Regions from separate parts of the Exiguobacterium sp. SH1S1 genome, predicted to be linked through region 4. Evidence: predicted binding sites of a transcription regulator. Region 4 holds the regulator's gene; each other region holds the start of a gene.
What was found. Region 4 encodes Rex, which represses fermentation and respiration genes when NADH is low (regulators of the CRP and FNR family bind a similar motif). Its sites were predicted from a motif close to TTGTGAAATATTTCACAA; they were not measured.

Region 1: ric (iron-sulfur cluster repair di-iron protein) is a predicted target of Rex. The motif match lies at 2,253-2,270, and genes of this name have one in related genera.
Region 2: EVJ23_RS12025 (formate/nitrite transporter family protein) is a predicted target of Rex. The motif match lies at 1,530-1,547, and genes of this name have one in related genera.
Region 3: cydD (thiol reductant ABC exporter subunit CydD) is a predicted target of Rex. The motif match lies at 2,040-2,057, and genes of this name have one in related genera.

Annotation. Positions count from the first base shown of each region.
Region 1 covers NZ_SJUZ01000005.1:50,411-55,178, forward strand. Annotated here, with positions in the region: gene EVJ23_RS10265 (malate synthase G) at 1-542, shown strand, start outside; gene EVJ23_RS10270 (hypothetical protein) at 539-835, shown strand; gene aceA (isocitrate lyase) at 902-2,182, shown strand; gene ric (iron-sulfur cluster repair di-iron protein) at 2,331-3,038, shown strand; gene modA (molybdate ABC transporter substrate-binding protein) at 3,149-3,886, shown strand; gene modB (molybdate ABC transporter permease subunit) at 3,883-4,524, shown strand; gene EVJ23_RS10295 (DUF3221 domain-containing protein) at 4,521-4,768, opposite strand, start outside.
Region 2 covers NZ_SJUZ01000006.1:166,148-170,915, reverse strand. Annotated here, with positions in the region: gene mutL (DNA mismatch repair endonuclease MutL) at 1-585, shown strand, start outside; gene EVJ23_RS12030 (50S ribosomal protein L25/general stress protein Ctc) at 750-1,397, shown strand; gene EVJ23_RS12025 (formate/nitrite transporter family protein) at 1,606-2,445, shown strand; gene EVJ23_RS12020 (anaerobic ribonucleoside triphosphate reductase) at 2,637-4,481, shown strand; gene nrdG (anaerobic ribonucleoside-triphosphate reductase activating protein) at 4,459-4,768, shown strand, end outside.
Region 3 covers NZ_SJUZ01000001.1:1,131,631-1,136,398, forward strand. Annotated here, with positions in the region: gene cydC (thiol reductant ABC exporter subunit CydC) at 1-289, opposite strand, end outside; gene cydD (thiol reductant ABC exporter subunit CydD) at 286-2,010, opposite strand; gene EVJ23_RS05715 (Crp/Fnr family transcriptional regulator) at 2,139-2,828, opposite strand; gene EVJ23_RS05720 (glycoside hydrolase family 31 protein) at 2,950-4,768, opposite strand, start outside.
Region 4 covers NZ_SJUZ01000015.1:4,898-9,665, forward strand. Annotated here, with positions in the region: gene EVJ23_RS14720 (hypothetical protein) at 1-311, opposite strand, end outside; gene tatC (twin-arginine translocase subunit TatC) at 451-1,239, opposite strand; gene EVJ23_RS14730 (twin-arginine translocase TatA/TatE family subunit) at 1,243-1,461, opposite strand; gene EVJ23_RS14735 (redox-sensing transcriptional repressor Rex) at 1,461-2,117, opposite strand; gene EVJ23_RS14740 (ABC-F family ATP-binding cassette domain-containing protein) at 2,267-4,168, shown strand; gene EVJ23_RS14745 (hypothetical protein) at 4,165-4,572, shown strand.

The DNA.
Region 1 (4,768 bases), on a different contig from region 4:
CGTTCCGTGTCCAACGGGAGTTGGTGCAACGATCGTTCGATATCGACAGCGAACGGAAACGCCTGCTCGAGATTCCGCTCGCGACACGCGTCTATACAGACGATGAAGTGAGGGAGGAACTCGAGAACAACCTGCAAGGGCTGCTCGGTTATGTCGTCCGCTGGGTCGAGCAAGGTGTCGGCTGCTCGAAAGTGCCGGACATCCACCATATCGGGTTGATGGAGGACCGGGCGACGCTCCGCATCTCGAGCCAACACGTGGCCAACTGGCTCTATCACGGTGTCTGTACGAGTGAGCAAGTCGAAGCGACGATGTACCGGATGGCTGAAGTCGTCGACAAGCAGAACGCGGCCGACCCGAACTACCGGCCAATGACGCCGGACGTGACCGACTCGATCGCGTATCAAGCAGCAAAAGACTTAGTGTTCCAAGGAACGGATTCGCCAAGCGGGTACACGGAACCGATCTTGCATCGCCGCCGCCGTCAGTTTTTGACACAGTCGACACTTGAATTGAACTTAAAAGGAGGAGCATCATCATGACAACGAAAAAAATCGAAAGCGAACAGTTAATCGAACGTTGGGTCGTCCGCCGCATCGTCTCTGGAGAGTCGACAGCGACGCTCGCCAATACCGCATTCGTATATGGCAACGACTTGATGCGCCTCGTGCTCGATCGGACGGACGGTTCGCTCCAAATCATGAAAGAACCGGTCGAGGAAGTCGTCGTATTCCGCAAACCAGAAGAGCGGGACGAGGAAAACGTCTGCCGCAGTTGTGGGATGGAACATTCGACGTTCAAGTCGGCACTCGAATGCTGCGCCTACTTGGATTAAGTTTGTAACGTCTGTTATATAACAATTTAATTAAAATAAAACTAATATAATACAGGAGGAATAACAATGAATGAACAACGCATGCAACTCGAGAAGGTTTTTCAGTCGGAACGGTTTGACGGGGTCGAGCGTCCGTACGGAGTCGACGACGTCATGAAGCTTCGTGGATCGGTCTTGATCGAACATACGCTCGCGACGAAAGGGTCGGAACGTCTGTGGGACCTGCTCCACAAACGGGATTATGTCCACGCGCTCGGGGCGCTCACCGGAAATCAGGCGATCCAACAAGTGAAGGCGGGGCTTGAGGCCATCTACTTAAGCGGCTGGCAAGTCGCCGCTGATGCGAACTTATCAGGGCATATGTATCCGGACCAAAGCCTGTACCCGGCCAACTCGGTACCGAGCGTCGTCAAGCGAATCAATCAGGCGCTGCAACGGGCCGATCAGATTCAAACGGCGGAAGGGAAAGGGGATACGCACTGGTTCGCGCCGATCGTCGCCGATATGGAAGCTGGGTTCGGCGGTGTGCTCAACGTCTTCGAGCTGACGAAAGCGATGATCGAGTCTGGTGCGGCCGGTGTCCACTTAGAAGACCAGCTGTCTTCGGAGAAAAAGTGTGGTCACCTCGGCGGTAAAGTATTGCTCCCGACGCAAACGGCTGTGAAAAACTTGATCGCGGCGCGCCTAGCAGCAGACGTCATGGGCGTATCGACGATCATCGTCGCCCGGACGGACGCGCATGCGGCCAACTTGATCACAAGTGACATCGACCCGATTGACCATCCGTTCATCGTCGGCGACCGGACGCCGGAAGGCTTCTACCGGACCGAGGCCGGCATCGAGCAGGCGATCGCCCGCGGTCTCGCCTATGCGCCTTACGCCGATCTCGTCTGGTGCGAGACGTCGGAACCGGACTTGCAAGAAGCACGCCAGTTCGCGGACGCGATCCATGCGAAGTATCCTGGAAAAATGCTCGCCTACAACTGTTCGCCTTCGTTCAACTGGAAGAAGAAGCTGTCTGACGACGAGATCGCGACGTTCCAACAAGAGATTGGGGCGATGGGCTACAAGTTCCAATTCGTCACACTCGCCGGGTTCCATTCGCTCAACTTCGGCATGTTCGAGCTCGCCCGCGGCTATAAAGATCGTGGGATGGCAGCATATTCTGAGTTACAACAAGCCGAATTTGCGGCCGAACAACACGGCTACACGGCGACGCGCCATCAGCGTGAAGTCGGCACCGGCTACTTCGATGAAGTCTCACTCGTCATCTCGAGCGGACAGTCGTCGACGACCGCGCTCGCTGGATCGACCGAGGCGGAACAGTTTGAAACGCCATCACATTGACGAACGCCCCTTGAAAAAGGGGCTTTTTTTGTGTGTCTAAATATGGAACGAGGCGATTTTAGTTGCTTAAATGTGACATATTTCACATTTTTAAAGTTGAACGCTTGCTACGCTGAACATGTCAAAACGAACATGGAGGTTATGACAGATGACACAAACATTCACGAGCGGCACGCACGTATCTGAAATCGTCAAGCAATGCCCGCAAGCAGCAGACATTTTTAAACGGAATCGAATCGATTTTTGTTGCGGCGGCAATCGACCGCTCGCTGAAGCGACGGACAAGTCGAAACGATCGACGGAAGATATTTTAGAAGAAGTCAACGCGCTCTATCGACGCAAACAGGAGATGAACGAAACGAGCATCGATTGGGATGCAGCTTCGTCTTCGGAATTGATTGAGCATATTATTTATAAGCATCACCAATTTTTGACGGATGAATTGCCACAGCTCACACCATATGTGACCAAAGTATTCCGCGTGCATGGACAAAACCATCCACACCTTGGACGCATCCATCAGTTGTTCAATCAATTGAAAGTGGAACTTGAACAGCATATCGTCAAAGAAGAGATGGAAGACTTCCCGATGTTGCTTCGACATGAGTCGGCACCGACGGCTGAGACGGAACGTGAGATTATGACCATTTTAGAAGCGCTCGAGTCGGAACATGCAGCGGCCGGTGACATTTTGAAAGAACTTCGTCACATTACGAACGACTATACGCCGCCTGAAGGTGCGTGTGGGACGTATCGACTCGTCTACCAACGTCTAGAGGCACTCGAATCAGATACGTTCGAACACATTCACCTTGAGAACAATATTTTGTTCCCGCGTGCACGTACGCTTGTCTGACAGATACAATTTACACCTCCATCACGTGGAGGTGTATTTTTGTGACATTTGATACAGAAGGAACGCGAGTCAATCGCTACGATAAAGGAGAAGCAAAGGAGTGATCAATCATGAAGCGGGTGAGTGGAGTCATCGTCGGGGTAGCGGTCGTCCTGTTATTGAGTCAAATCTGGTCAAGTCCTTCTGGCACCCATGACGAGACCGTGACGATTTTAGCGGCGGCGAGTTTAGGACCAGTTCTAGAGCAAGTGGAACGACAACTTGAGGCCGAACTCGGCGACGTCGACATTCGCGTCGTCACGAACGGGAGTGGCGCCTTGCGATCCCAAATCAATCACGGGTCTCCGGCTGACATCTTTTTAGCCGCTAGTGAGGAGGATGTCGACAAGTTGCAGGTGCCCGTGTTAGACCGGGATGCGTTCTTGAAAAACGAGTTGTGGTTTGTGACCCCAAAGGGAAAAAGTTGCACGAGTGAGTGGCAGGAATTGGAGTTGTGCGCCCGAATCGTCATTGGAGACCCGGTGAACGTTCCGGCAGGCCGTTATGCGAAAACGGCGTTGGATGAAGCGGAAGTATGGGGACAGGTGAAATCTCGGATTATCTTTGCCCAAAACGTGAGACAAGTGCTTACGCTCGTCGAGCAAGGGGATGCGAATGGGGGATTCGTGTATAAAACAGAGCTGACAGAAGGTGTCGCAGCGATTCAAGCCGTCTCGCTTGAAGCGACCGGCATCATCTCCTATCCGGCTGTCCGTTTGACGCATGGTCCATATGTGCGTGACGTATATGAGCGTTTATTCGATGACGATATTCAAGCGATTTTTTTAGCAAAGGGGTTTTCTAAATGACGCAGTCCCCACTGCAACTTACTTTCGAAGTCGGGTTTATCGCGACGATGCTTGCCTTCGTCCTCGCGTTCTGGGCCGCCTATCTCATGCATCATCGCCAGTTTAAAGGGAAATGGTTGCTCGAGACGCTATTTTTATTGCCGCTCATCTTGCCGCCGACCGTGATTGGTTTATACGCGTTGATCGTTCTTGGCAACAACGGGATTGGGGGACTGTTGCCGGTTACCATCTTGTTCACGAAACAAGCGAACATCATCGCCTCTGCCTTGGCGGCTTTCCCGCTCGTCTACCAGACGATTCGGCTCGGGTTAAAACAGTTGGATGCGGAATGGTACGAGGCCGGTCGCGTGCTCGGTGGAACGGAACGTCAATTGTTCACGTATGTCACGATTCCGCTTCTTTTACCCGCTTTGACGAGCGGATTCGTCCTCGGATTTGCCCGTTCGATCGGGGAATTTGGTATCACGATGATGATTGCTGGGAATATTCCGGGCGAGACGATGACGCTCGCCACGGCGATTTATATGGCCACGTTAAACGGGGACATGACCCAAGCGCTCATTTGGAGCGGATGGTTGGTCGGCCTGGCGTTTTTAGTCTTGTGGCTGAGCGAACGTTACGGAAAGCGTCAATATTAGTCGAGCACGTCGACTTTTTTCACATAAGATCGGTTCGGAGTGTTGAGAATGCTCGGACCGGTCTTTTTCCAAATGTGAACGTGGTCGCCGACCTCAATCTGTTCGAACGTTGCCTTCACTTGAAATTTGAACCAGCTCACGTTTTCAGGGTCGGCTCGTGCGAACAACGCATCAGCGGTTAGTTTTGCCTCGTCCGCACTGATGCCGCTGATGATGAGGGCGGTGCGGTCAGATTCATTCACTT
Region 2 (4,768 bases), on a different contig from region 4:
CGCCGGTTGCCGGCGCTCGACGTCATCGGCCAACTCCATGCGAGTTACATCGTCTGCGGCGCGGACGATGGCATGTACATCATCGACCAACACGCCGCCCAAGAACGCATCAAGTACGAACTGTTTTATGACCAACTCGGCCAGCCTGAAAAAGAGTATCAGTTGTTGCTGTTGCCGCTCACGCTCGAGTTCACCCAACAAGAGACGCTTGCGATCGAAGAAGTCGCCCCGCTTCTTAAAGAAGCGGGCCTCGATTTAGAGGCGTTCGGAGGCAATACGTTTCTCGTCCGGGAAATCCCGACATGGTATCCGCAGCACGATCTCGAAGGGACAGTCCGTGATTTGATCGAGATGGCGATTCGGGACCGATCAATCGATATCGCTAAATATCGCGAAGAGGCGTCGATCCTGATGGCGTGCAAACGATCGATCAAAGCGAACCATCCGTTAAACCTCGAGATGATGCGACAGTTGATCCGCGACCTTGGCGAGACGACGTCTCCGTATACGTGTCCACACGGACGTCCGATTTTAGTGAAGTGGAGTACGTATGAACTCGAGAAGTTGTTCAAACGTGTCATGTGACAAACGTTGTAATCTTATTTTAACCGACTGTAACGTTTATGGATGCTTAGCTATGGGAACAATATACACATGTCGTCAAACGCATCGAGGTTGAGAGGTGGAGTTCACACTGCCTCACCCTCAAGGTGTAGACATGATTCATAAACCAGTAGGGGGAAATGATTATGACAGACACGCTTAAAGTAACGACACGAGAATTACGACCACGTTCGGTTCGAACAAACTTACGTAAAGAAGGAAAAGTACTTGGTGTCGTTTACGGCTACAAAGTCGAAAGCACACCAGTCGCGTTTGAAGAAATGGCATTGCGCAAGATTCTCCGTGAACACGGAGACAACGCCTTGATCGAACTCAACATCGACGGCAAGAAAGTAAACACACTCGTTCACGGGACGGAAGTTGACCCGTTCACGAACACATACAAGCACGTCGAGTTCATGGCAGTCAAAATGGATGAGGCAACTGAAGTTGAAGCAGACGTCACACTCGTCGGCGACGCGAAAGGTGTCAAAGAAGGCGGCTTCTTGTCGCAAGCACTCTATAAAGTCACTGTTTCGGCAACACCTGCTAACATCCCAGAGCGGATCGAGCTCGACGTTAGCAAGCTAGAGATCGGTGACTCACTCACAGTTGCTGATATTCCAGAGAATAAAGATTACGAAATCTTATCTGAAGGCGATCTTCAAATCGCATCAGTGAACGAGCCGGTAGCAGTCGAAGAAGAGGAAACTGAAGGTGAAGAAGCTTCAGCTCCAGAAAAATCGACTAAAGCATCGACTGATGAGACGACAGAGTCTTCTGAGAAAGAATAATTGGTTTCATGCGGCCCTTTACGAAGGGTCGCTTTTTTTAGTCACAAATCCGACAAATGTAACCGATTACGATGTGAAAAGTATGTCAACAGTTCGAATGGGCAGTTGCAAAAATGTCGCTCCGGGCTTATATTGTTAATGATTTCACATGTTTGTTCTTATTATATGGTTCATTTAAACAGAAAGAAGGGTTTGTGACATGGCATCAATGGAAATCCATGCACTCGAATCATTACGGAAGAAAGCACAGGCTTCCTCAGCGATGATTCACTATCGGCCGATGGAATATTTTTTACGGGCAATGCTCGCGGGGATTTTTATCGGGTTCGCATCAATCTTCACATTAAAAGTCGTCAACGGCATGTATCTTGTAGATTCACCATTTACGACGCTCATCGGGGGCTTCTCGTTCGGGATCGCGCTCGTCATGATCATCTACGGAGGCGCTGAACTATTTACCGGGAATACGATGTATTTTACGACTTCAACGATGCGTGGCTATACGACGCTGAGTGATACGATGCTCGTCTGGTTGCTTTGCTTCGTCGGGAACGCGCTCGGCGGCATTCTTTTCGCCTTGTTGCTCGCGCCGACTGGAGTCATTCAAGAGCTCGGCATGAACAACTGGTTATTTGCCGTCGTCGAGAGCAAGATGCATCATACGACAGTCGAAATCTTTTTTAGAGCCATCTTCTGTAACTGGATGGTCTGTCTCGCCATCTTCTTGCCGAAACAGATGAAAAATGAATTTGCCCAAATCTTCTCGATGATTTTCCTAGTAGCCGTCTTCTTCGCTTCAGGGTTTGATCACGTCATCGCCAACTTCGTCTTGTTCGCACTCACACTCGTTGTTCCGCATCCAGAAGCAATCAGCTTTGCTGGAGCCATCCACAACTTGATTCCGGCTACGTTCGGAAACATTATCGGAGGCGCGTTATTCATGGGAGCGATTTATACATGGTTGAACGCTAAAGGATTGCGTGAAGCACAAGAGTCAGAGCAAGAAGAAGTCGAACTGAAAATCGTCAAGCCAGCCAAAGAAGTATGACATACATCACGAAACGCACAGTCGAGCCCACATCAGGGATTCGGCTGTTTTTTTACGTTCGGGATCGGTTGCAACTGTCACAATATCGACGTGCCTCAAATCGATAAAACGTGACATAATCTATATATAGAATTTTTATCGGTTATCAGCCGTTAAATAATCAATATATAGCGAGGTGATGCGGAGTGAACATGCTCCAGCTTTATAACGATGTCTGTGTGCTACCAGATCAAGATTTGATCCAAGAGAACGCCAACGTCGACGGGAAGTCGCCACTCGGCAAACTAGCGCGCATATCTTCAGAAGTGTCAAAACAATTATCGACCACGTACCTATTGTCGGAACGGTCACGTCTAGCGATCCGTGATAACTACTTGTATGTGCATGACGCCGATTACTATGTGACCGGATCGACGACGTGTTGTCAAATCCCGCTCGGAGAGTTACTCGCGAACGGGTTCCACACCGGACACGGGACGATTCGTCCCCCGCAGGACATTCGTTCGGCGCTGGCGCTCGCCTCGATCATTCTTCAAGCGAATCAGAACATGCAGCACGGGGGACAGGCGTTCCCGATGTTTGACGTCGATCTCGCTCCTTACGTCGAGAAGACGTATGAACGTCAACTCGAGCGGTTGAACGGACTACCGATTGAGCTGACGGTGGAGCAACAACAGCAGATTGCTGAAGCAGAAACCGTATCGGCGACGTACCAGGCGTGCGAGGCGTTTATCCATAACGCCAACTCGATGCATTCGCGCGGCGGCGGTCAAGTTCCGTTCGTGTCGATCAACTACGGCACCGACACGAGTCGGTGGGGACGGGTGTTTATCCGCGAGTTGTTAAAAGCGACAGAGCGAGGATTAGGCAACGGGGAGACGCCGATTTTCCCGATTCAAATCTTCAAAGTAAAGGAAGGCGTCAATTTCAATGACGGGGACCCGAACGTCGATTTGTTCCGCCACGCATGCCGCGTGACGGGCAAGCGGTTGTTCCCGAACTTCTCGTTCGTCGATGCGCCGTTCAACCTTCAGTACTATGACGGGACACATGCTTCGGAAGTTGCCTATATGGGCTGCCGGACGCGGGTGATGGGAAACCGTCATGGGGCAGAGACGTCGATCGGAAGAGGTAATTTATCGTTCTCGACGTTGAATTTAGTGAAGATGGCACTCGTGTCATCCGATATCGAGTCGTTTTATAAGACGTTGGATGGATTCGTTGACATCGCCATCGAGCAATTGCTCGAGCGCTTCGACTATCAATGCAAGCGACATGCGGACGAATTCCGCTTTCTTTATGCGCAGCACGTCTGGCGGGGGAGTGAGACGCTTTTGCCTGAATCGGAATTACGAGACGTGTTAAAACAAGGGACGTTGTCGCTCGGCTTCATCGGTCTCGCCGAAGCGCTACGCGTCCTCGTTGGCGGGACGCACGTTGAATCAAGAGAAGCAGAACGTCTCGGGCTTGATATCGTGACCCATCTCGCGGAACGGATGAGGCAGGCGGGAGACGATCATGATTTAAACTTTTCGCTACTGGCGACGCCGGCCGAAGGATTGTCCGGGAAGTTCGTGTTAAACGATCAACACGAATTCGGGATGATCGCCGGTGTGACCGATCGCGCGTTTTATACGAATTCGTTCCACGTCCCAGTTTATCAACACGTCTCAATCCGGGACAAGGTTCGAATCGAGGCACCATACCACGCCTTATGTGACGCCGGACATATTACGTACGTCGAGGTCGACGGTTCGCTCGCCCATAACCCGGAAGCGGTTGAATCGATCGTGCGGCTCATGCGGGCGCATGACGTCGGCTATGGCTCGATCAATCATCCGGTCGATCGTTGCGGGAGTTGCGGTCTAGAAGGAATCATCGACGAGTCGTGCCCGACGTGCGGGGAACGAGATCAGATCGAGCGGATTCGTCGTATCACCGGTTATTTGGTCGGGACGATGGATCGATGGAACTCGGCGAAACGAGAAGAAGAACGAGCGAGGGTGAAACATCATGCGCGTCCTATCCGTACTTGAAGAATCGGTCGTCGATGGTCCGGGCATTCGAACCGTGATTTTTACAGCAGGCTGTCCGCATCGTTGCCCGGGCTGTCACAACCCTGAATCGTGGAATCCGCGAGGCGGTCGTGACATCTCGGTCGAAGAGTTGTTGGACCGTGTCGAGACGGCCGCATGGGAAGGCGTGACCATATCGGGCGGTGAGCCGTTCCTGCAACCGGCTGAGCTGTCGGAGGTCGTGCGCGGTTGCAAGACACTCGGGAAGAACGTCTGGATCTATACTGGCTACACGTTAGAAGCGCTAC
Region 3 (4,768 bases), on a different contig from region 4:
GATAAAACCGGACGCGCAGTTCGCTTAAAATCGTGAACGTCGCCCGGTGTGACGCCAAGCGTTCGCGGTAGCGGCTCCCCGCCCGAATGACGCCGAACAGCTTGATCAGGACGACCGGCACCATGAGCGCATAGAGGGGCGGCACAAGGCCGGCCCGCGACACGAGATATCCACTCGCCGCGAACAAGGCGACAGCCGCGAGGCCTGCCGTATAACCGAAGAAGATCGAGAGGATGATATCCTTTTTCTCTTTCATCATCCATTTTGTGATCGTCCAAAGTGAGTTCATCCTCTCACCCCTTTCTGTAACGTGAACAAGTCGGCGTAGGCCGGGACAGCGAGTAACTGTTCATGTGTGCCGTTCGCGACGAGGTTCCCCTCGTCCATGAACCAAATCGCGTCCGCTTGCTTGATCGTATGGAGACGGTGCGCGACCGTGACAAGCGTCGCGTCACGCGACAACTCCTCGATCGAGCGCCGAACGATTCTCTCGGTCACCAAATCGAGACCGGTCGTCGGTTCATCGAACAAGATGATACCTGGACGCTTCAAGAAGGCACGAGCCAGGGCGAGGCGTTGCCGCTCACCACCGGACAATCCGTAACCGCCTTCTCCGAGCTCGGTATTCAACCCGTCCGGCAAATTGGCGATGACCTCGACGAGGCCGGCGGCTTCAGCCGCCCGCATGATGTCAGTCTCGTCCGCCGTCTCACCGAGGGCGATATTAGCGGCGAGACTCCCGGCGAACAAATACGGGTTTTGCGAAATATACCCGATTGTCCCGTACCAAGACGTATCGGTGAACGATTCGAGCGGCTCCCCGTCGACGAGGACGCGGCCGCTGTCCGGTTTCACAAGACCGGACAGCACGTTCAACACGGTCGTCTTGCCTGATCCGCTCGCGCCGACCAGGGCGACGTGTGACCGTGCCGGGATGACCCCGCTCAGCGGGTGGAGCGTGAAGCGACCCCCTTCATATTGGAACGAGACCGCATCGAGCACGAGTTCGGGCGTCCGGTTTGTTAGCGGTCTGTCTCCCCATTCGATACGATCGTCCGGGGCGTCGAGCGCCTCGAAGATGCGATCGGCCGCACCCATGCTGCCACGCCCCGTATGGAAGGCGCTGCCGAGGTCTTTGATCGCTAAATAGTATTCCGGGGCCAAGACGAGAATCAAGAAGCCGGCGAAAAACGTCAAGTTTTGCCAAACGACCATCTGGAGCGCCACTTCTAAAGCGACGACGCCGGTGCTGAGCATCGAGATGAACTCGAGCATGAGCCCTGACAAGAAAGCGGTCTTTAAGACGACCATCGTCGCGTCCCGGAAGTCGAGACTGCTCTTCTCGATTGCTTGCGCTTCTTGCTCGGCACGTCCGTATAGCTTGAGTGTCGTCAATCCTTGAAGGACGTCTAAAAATTTCCCCGAGAACTGGTTCATTTTCTCCATCTGCTCTTCAGACTTCTTCTGGGTCGCGATACCGATGATGATGAAAAAGATTGGAATGAACGGCGCGGTCACCATCATGATGACACCTGAGATCCAGTGCTGACTGAAGACGACGACGAGAATGAGCAGCGGGATGATCGATGTCTGGATGACTTGGGGCCAGTACTGGCTAAAGTAAGCATCGACCTCATCGACCGCATCCATATAGACACTGACTTTCTTCCCGGACTGTCCGGATAGAGACGTCTCGATCGGATTCGATGTGTAGCGGTCGAGCAGTTGACGTCGAAGCGTCCGCTTCGCCCGTTCCGACAAGTTGGCACCGATACGTCCCGAGACATACCCGAACAAGGCACGTGCGAGCAACGCGAGCACGAGCCAACCTAGAGACGGGATGACACTTTGGAACGATTCGTTTTTTAAAAATACTCGGTCGACGACGTCGACGATCAAATAAGCCTGAGCCAAGATGGACAACCCGATCATCACCGCGGCGATGACGAGCCCGACGATATGTCCTTTCTCGGCCAAAGCGAGAGCTTGCAGTCGTTTCACTGCGTTCATCCTTTCTAAACGTGCATGACAATTTTTCTTTGTGATGATTCTCACTAATTATAACTGATGTAAGTGTCCATAGCGAACGCTTCGCTTATCGAGACGTGCAAAAAAAACGCCACGAATGCAGCGTGGCGTCAGTGTGTCGCTTGTTCGAAATACTCAGGGTGCAACGTCACGAGTTGACGGGCGTCGAACTGGAGAATGTCTTCTTTTCGCAGTCGCGACAAGATGTGGGACACGGTCTCGCGCGATGTCCCCGACAGTCTCGAGATTTCAACTGTCGTGAACGGACAACGTACGCGCACACCGTCGGCTTCTTTTTCTCCGAGGTCTTCAATCAAGTAATGGATCGTATTGATCACCCGGTCGCTCGCGCTCGGCGTGATGATTTCCTGAACACGGCGTTCGTGAAGGTCAAGGATTCGATTCATCTGACCGACGATATGCAAGAGCATCGTCGCATTTCTTGAGACAAGCGCTTCAAAGCGATCCGTCGGCATATAAATGACTTCAATATCGGTCAGCGCTTCCGCCGAATGTTGGTAATACGTTTCCGTCAACAGTCCCCGGTACGGAAACAGCTGCTTCGGCTTCAAGTAGTCGGTGTATTGATGGGTCGCCGTTTCATTGCACCGCTCGAGCTTCACATACCCACTGATTAAAAAGTAAACGCGCTCACGCGGGTCGCCTTCCATGAATAAAAGCTGCCCTTTGCGGTACGTCCGACAGTATACGTGCGGTAGCAAGCTCTCTAGCTCGCGGCTCGTGCATTTATTGAAGATATCGAGTTGTCTTAAATCGTCGACTGTCCATTGCTGTCTCATGATCAATCCCTCGCTTCCCGAACTGTTCATCTTTCTTTTAGTATACGAGACCCATCTTGTGAAAACGCTTTCAAATTCCGACAGTTTTCTGACAAGACAAAAGAGGGGTTGCCCCCTCTCCTCAGTCGAGCATCAATTCCATGATCGCATCTTGCAAATCGCGTTCGAGTTCGAGCGCATGGAGATCAAACAGCCACGCTTCGAGTCTCGTCTTCGACGCCGCCATCCGGTAGAGGCGGTCTTTCAAATCGTAAGATATCTCGGCGCGGTCAATGAAGCGATACAGTCGCTCCAGTCGATGACCGTTGTTCGTCACCTCGACAGGGAGCGACACCGTCACTTCCTCATCAATTTTACCGAGTTCGAGTCGTAACGTCTGCGTCTCCGGTTTATACTCACCCGAACCGGTCACCCCGCGTACGAGTAATGTGACGGTCCGGTCTGACGGTAAGACGGACGTGTCACCCGTAACATGAACGTGCAGGCTGCGCTCGTCCCAGTCGAGGGTGAACGTCGTCTCGGCGTAAGCTCCGGTCTCATAAGCCCGGTCGGTCCCGTTATCCTCATACAGCGTGAACGTGTTCGATGCCCCTGGGAAGACGACGACTTCGAGATCGGTCGGGTTGTCGGTGTCGTTGCGTCCAGAGCGATGAGCGGCCAGCGGGACGATCGCTCCAGCTTTCGCGAACACGGCCTGTTCGTCAAGCCCACGGAACACTCGGATCGACTTATCACCTTCGTAGCGATGACCCGTAAAGAAGTCGAACCAATCGCCTGTCGGCAACCAGACGTTCGTCGCCGCGACGTGAAGCCGCTTGTTCATCGGCTCGACGATCGGTGATACGACGAGTTCACTGCCGAAGTAGTATTCATTCGGCACGCCATACGCCGCTTCTTCGTCGGGATGATCGTAATACATCGGGAGGATGAGCGGGAGCGCATCCTGATGATTACGCCGGTTCATCGTGTACAAATACGGGATGAGTTGGTGGCGGAGTCGTAAAAACGACTTCATCGACCTTTCGGACTCGAGACCGAAGCGCCACGGCTCTTTGCCGTTAAAGATACTGAACGTCGAATGCAAGCGCATAATCGGGCTGAACACCCCGAACGCGACCCAGCGCGCGGCGAGCTCATCGTCTTTCGACCCTCGGTAATGCCCGCCGATGTCGTGGCTCCACCAACCGTAACCGATATTCGACGCCGTCGCCGTGAAGTAAGGCTGAAACGCAAGCGATGCCCAAGAGATGAGCGTATCTCCCGAGAAACCGACAGGATAGCGATGGCTTCCCGGTCCGGCATAACGCGAGAAGATCAGCGGACGATTTCCGTCCCGGGAAATATCGGCCGCATGATAATGGTTTAACATCCACATCGGGTCGAGCCCTTCCATTTTCGATGTCGACCCTTGCTGCCAGTCGATCCACCAAAAATCGACGCCGTCTACCTCGTGCGGATGATGCATCTGTTCAAAATACGCTTGGATGAAGCGTTTATCAGAGAAATCGAATGGGATGCGATCCCCGTTCGACGGGTCGAGCCCCATCGCTTCGGCCATCTCCACGTATTGGTCTTCGAACGCCCGGACCCCGTCGGCTGGGTGCAAGTTCAGCGTGACGAGCAGGTTCTCTTCTTTCAACCACGTCAAGAAGCCTTTTGGGTCCGGGAACAGATTCTTGTTCCATGAGTAGCCGGTCCAGCCGCTCCCGTACTCTTCAGGGACGTCGGTGACGTGCCAGTCCATATCGATGACGCTGACCGAGAACGGGATGTCTTCCTCTTTGAACCGACGCATGAGGCCTTTGTACTCGGTCTCGTCATAGCGCCAGTAGCGGCTCCACCAGTTGCCGAGTGCTTTTCGCGGCAACATCGGTGTCGGACCTGTCAGCTTATAAAAATCGTGAAGCGCTTGCTTGTATTCGTGCCCGTAGCCGAAGTAG
Region 4 (4,768 bases):
AAGCTTGAACCTGAATCGGTATGGATATCCCATACCATCCATTGTTGCCACCCTTCCAAAATAAATCGACCGTCCCCGACTGCGTGAATGTTGTGCAAGACGGACACTCGAATCGGTAATGTATAGACTTCACCGGTCTTCACATGGACGAGCGTCTCAGGATCTCCTGAGCGCCACACATATTCACTATTTCCTACCACTTCTCCTGCCGGAATGACTTCAGGCTTGGCATAACCCTCTGCCCGAACGTCTAATCCGGGCGCTGCCACCATGACGAGCACAACGAGTATGCTCCATAACCATTTGTTCATCGTTCTCCTCATTTCTGTTTATGAATACATAACTTTCAAAAATAATCCATTTTTAATTCAACCTTCCTAATTTTAAGTTGTTTTTTCAAAATTTAATAGCCCTAAAATTAAAAAAACACCACGTCTCATGACGTAGTGTTCACTTCTCATTCATTTGCTTCATCAAATCCATCTGTTCTTTCACCATCGCCTCTTTCTCACGTCGGAGCACACCACGGTACGTCACGCGCGAGATCGATAAGCTGATCTCGTATAGGAAGAAGAGCGGCAGCGACACCATGAGGTGCGACGTCAAATCCGGCGGCGTGATGAATGCCGCGATGACGAACAAGGCGAAGTAGGCGTACTTCCGAATTTTTGAGAGGAAGTACGGCGTCACGACACCGATGCGCGTCAAGAACATCGTCACGACCGGAAGTTGGAACAACAGTCCAAACGGGATCGTCAGTTGCAACAGGAACGTGAAATAGTTCGTCGCCCCGATGATTTGCGTCAGACCGAGGTCTTGCCCGAGGTCCGTCGAGATATCGAGGACGAGCGGGAACAACCAATAATAGGCGAATGCGAGACCGATGAGGAACAAGATAAAGATGACCGGGATATAGGCGAGCGTCCATTTTCGTTCATTCGGATGCAGACCAGGTGCGACGAACGCCCACAGTTGATACAGTAGAAATGGACCCGACGCGACGAGCCCGATGACGAGCGCCAAGTTCAAGTAAATCATGAGCGGGTCCGCGACCCCAAAGGCGTTCAGCTCGAGCCCTCGTTCGACGAGGTCCGCCTGCAGATAGGCGAGCACGTATTTGACACTCGGCAAAGCGATCAGGAAGAAGGCAAAGACGACAAATGCCGACAGCATCAGTCGTCTCCGCAGCTCTGTCAAGTGATCGGACATTGCCCGTTCTTGATCAGGTTGATGGCTCATGGCTTACTGCTCTTTCTTCTCAATTTCTTTCTTGTCGGTCTCGTCGTGCTCTTTCATCATACCGTTCGTGGCATTTTTGAACTCACGGAGCGTCTGCCCCGCTGCCCGGCCGAACTCTGGCAATTTCTTCGGCCCGAAGAGGATGAGCGCGATGATGGCGATGACGAAAATACTGACGCCACCTGGGATGCCGACGACGAGTGATGATTGTAGAAATTCCATTATTGATGGACCCCCTCAGTGGATGGATAGTGTTGCATAAAGTAAATGAGCGACTGGAGTTCGATCGACAAGTCGATATGATGGACGCGGACCGTGTCCGGTACAGTCAATCGCGCCGGCGTGAAGTTCAAGATCCCTCGAACGCCGAAGCGGATTAAGTCATCGGCGACCGGCTGCGCGTAAGCAGACGGGACCGTGAGGATGGCGACATCGATCTTGTTTTGCTTCATGATCTGTTCCATCTCATCGACGTGATGAATCGGTACACCTGACATCGTCGTGCCGACTTTTGTCTCGTCCGCGTCGAACCCGACGACGATATGTGTGTTATTGTTTTTAAGGAAGTTATAGTTAACGAACGCTGTCCCGAGATGACCGACCCCGACCAAGGCGACGTTCGTAATCTCGTCTTGATTCAGCGTCTTACGGAAAAAGTCTAACAGATACTGTACGTTATAGCCATATCCCTTTTTACCGAGCGCACCGAAGTATGAGAAGTCACGGCGAATCGTTGCTGAATCGACCTTGACTGCCTCGCTCAGTTCAGCAGAAGACACACGCTGTTTCCCTGACGAATGTAGGCTTTGGATAAACCGATAGTATAGTGGCAACCGTTTGGCTGTCGCTTGCGGAATCTTTGGTTCGTTTTGACTCAACGGAAAGAGCCTCCTTTTTACGACGCGTTTCAAACGAATCTGATTTCATACACCTTGATTGTAAACGAATTCACATAAGCACTCAATGAATATACCTGAAAAGGGGAAGAAATAAAGTATACTAAACAGAGAGAAAGGGGTTTTTTCACTTGATCCTACTGCAAGTCAACAACCTATCCAAATCGTTCGGCGTCGAGCCGATTTTAGAGAATGTCAAACTAGAAATCCAAGAAGGCGAACGCGTCGCCCTCGTCGGCCGCAACGGCGCCGGCAAGTCGACGCTGTTAAAAGTCATCGCCGGCGAGTACAACTATGACTCGGGCGACATCATGAAGCCAAAAGACGTGACGATCGGCTATCTCGCCCAAGACTCGGGGTTAGAATCGAACGAGACGATGTGGAACGAGATGCTCACCGTCTTCACCGACTTGATCGAACAAGAGAAGACGCTCCGCCAGATGGAGCAAGACATGGGCTCGGAGCGCATCTTGAACGACCCGGCCGCCTACGAGCGTCTGCTCGCGGCGTATGACGAGGAGCAACACACGTTCAAAGACCGCGGCGGCTATCAGTACGAAGCGACGATCCGCTCGATCTTGCACGGGATGCGGTTTTATCCGGACGACTTCGAACGTCGGATCGATACGCTCTCAGGCGGACAGCGGACACGTCTTGCCTTAGCGAAGATGCTCCTGCAAAGCCCGGACCTGCTCATCTTGGATGAGCCGACGAACCATTTGGACATCGAGACGCTCAGCTGGCTCGAGAAATATTTGAGCGGCTATAAAGGTGCCGTCCTCATCGTCTCCCACGACCGTTACTTCCTCGACCGCGTCGTCTCTGTCGTCTACGAGCTGTCACGCAACCGCAGCCGCCGCTTCGTCGGGAACTATACGAAATTCCTCGAGCAGAAGGCCGCGCTCTACGAGCAAGAGAAGAAACAGTTCGATTCGCAACAAGAAGAGATCGCCAAGATGCAAGACTTCATCCAACGGAACATTGCCCGGGCGACGACGACGAAACGCGCCCAAAGCGTCCGCAAGCGGCTCGAGAAGATAGACCGCATGGACGTGCCGGACGGTGACGAACGAAGCGCGGTGTTGTCGTTCTCGATCAAACGTCAAAGCGGGAACGATGTGTTGAGCGGCAGCGACCTCGCCATCGGCTATGAGGAACCGATCGCACAGAACTTGCGTTTCCAACTGCAGCGCGGCGAGTCGGTCGCCCTCGTCGGCCCGAACGGGGTCGGCAAATCGACGCTCCTCAAAGTGTTGACGAAACAACAACCACCGCTCACCGGTGACATCCGTTACGGGACCGGCGTCGAGATCGGCTACTACGACCAAGAACAACAGAACTTGTCGGACGCCAACCGCGTCATCGATGAGATCTGGAACGATTGGCCGCTCATGCGCGAGCAAGAAGTCCGCAGTCTGCTCGGCCAGTTCTTGTTTAGCGGCGACGACGTCATGAAACGCGTCCAAGAACTATCCGGCGGCGAACGGGCCCGGCTGACGCTCGCCAAGCTCAAGCTCGAGCAGCCGAACTTGCTCGTCTTGGATGAGCCGACGAACCACTTGGACCTCGACTCGAAGATGATCCTCGAGAACGCGCTCGTCGACTATCCCGGGACGATCCTGTTCGTCTCCCACGACCGTTACTTCATCGACCGGCTCGCCACGCGTGTCTTAGAGATCACGCCGAACGGCATCGATGAGTACCTCGGCGACTACTCGTATTACGTCGAGAAGAAAGAAGAGCTCGAGGACCTTGCCCGGCTCGCCCGCGAGGAGACGAAACAAGTCGTCGTCAAGAAGCAGCGCGCCGACAAGGAACAGCAGCGCGAAGAACGCCGGTTGAAACAGCGGGTCGAAGAGATCGAACTGACGATCGAGCGCCACGAAGCGCGGCTTGAAGAAATCGAGCAGCTGTTGTGCGAACCGGACGTGTTCAACGACTTCGCTCGCGCCCAAGAACTGTCGACTGAGTCCGATGCGACGAAAGAGTCGATCACGGAACTGTTCGCAGAATGGGAGGAACTCCATTCATGATGCGTTCCCGTGCCATGCGGATCGATTGGATGCATGCGTTCCTGACCGGGTTCGTCTACATCGTGCCGAGCGGGACCGAGTATATCTCGGAACTCATCCGTGGCGAGGCGACGAACGTCCCAATCATTTTATTTTACTTCCTGCCGATTGTCGTCGGGTTTATCATCCAAACATGGTCCGGTATCATCATCAGCCTCTTCAGCGGCTTGCTTATGAGCACGTTGTTCATCCGGCTTGTCATTTGGCCGATCGATGTCACGGTGCATAGCTTTTATGCGCCTGGCTCGGTCTGGGGCCACTTTTATCGAGAGACGCTGTTCATGTGGGTGCTCGCGTTTATCGTCTACGTCGTGAGCCGGGTGAATATGTGGTATCGAAATAATTATCGACAACCGAAAAACTGACGAAAGAGCGCCAATCCGCGTATAGCGGAAGGCGCTCTTTTATTATGATCGAGTATGCTGTTTGAACGTAAAACCCATCGTTAAAAAGATGTAGGGGAATGCCAACAAAATTAAATGGAAATATCCTATACTACCAAAGATGACTTCATCTTGTGCCGGATCAGACATCTCGTCTAAGTAAATGCCTAGGCTGTAG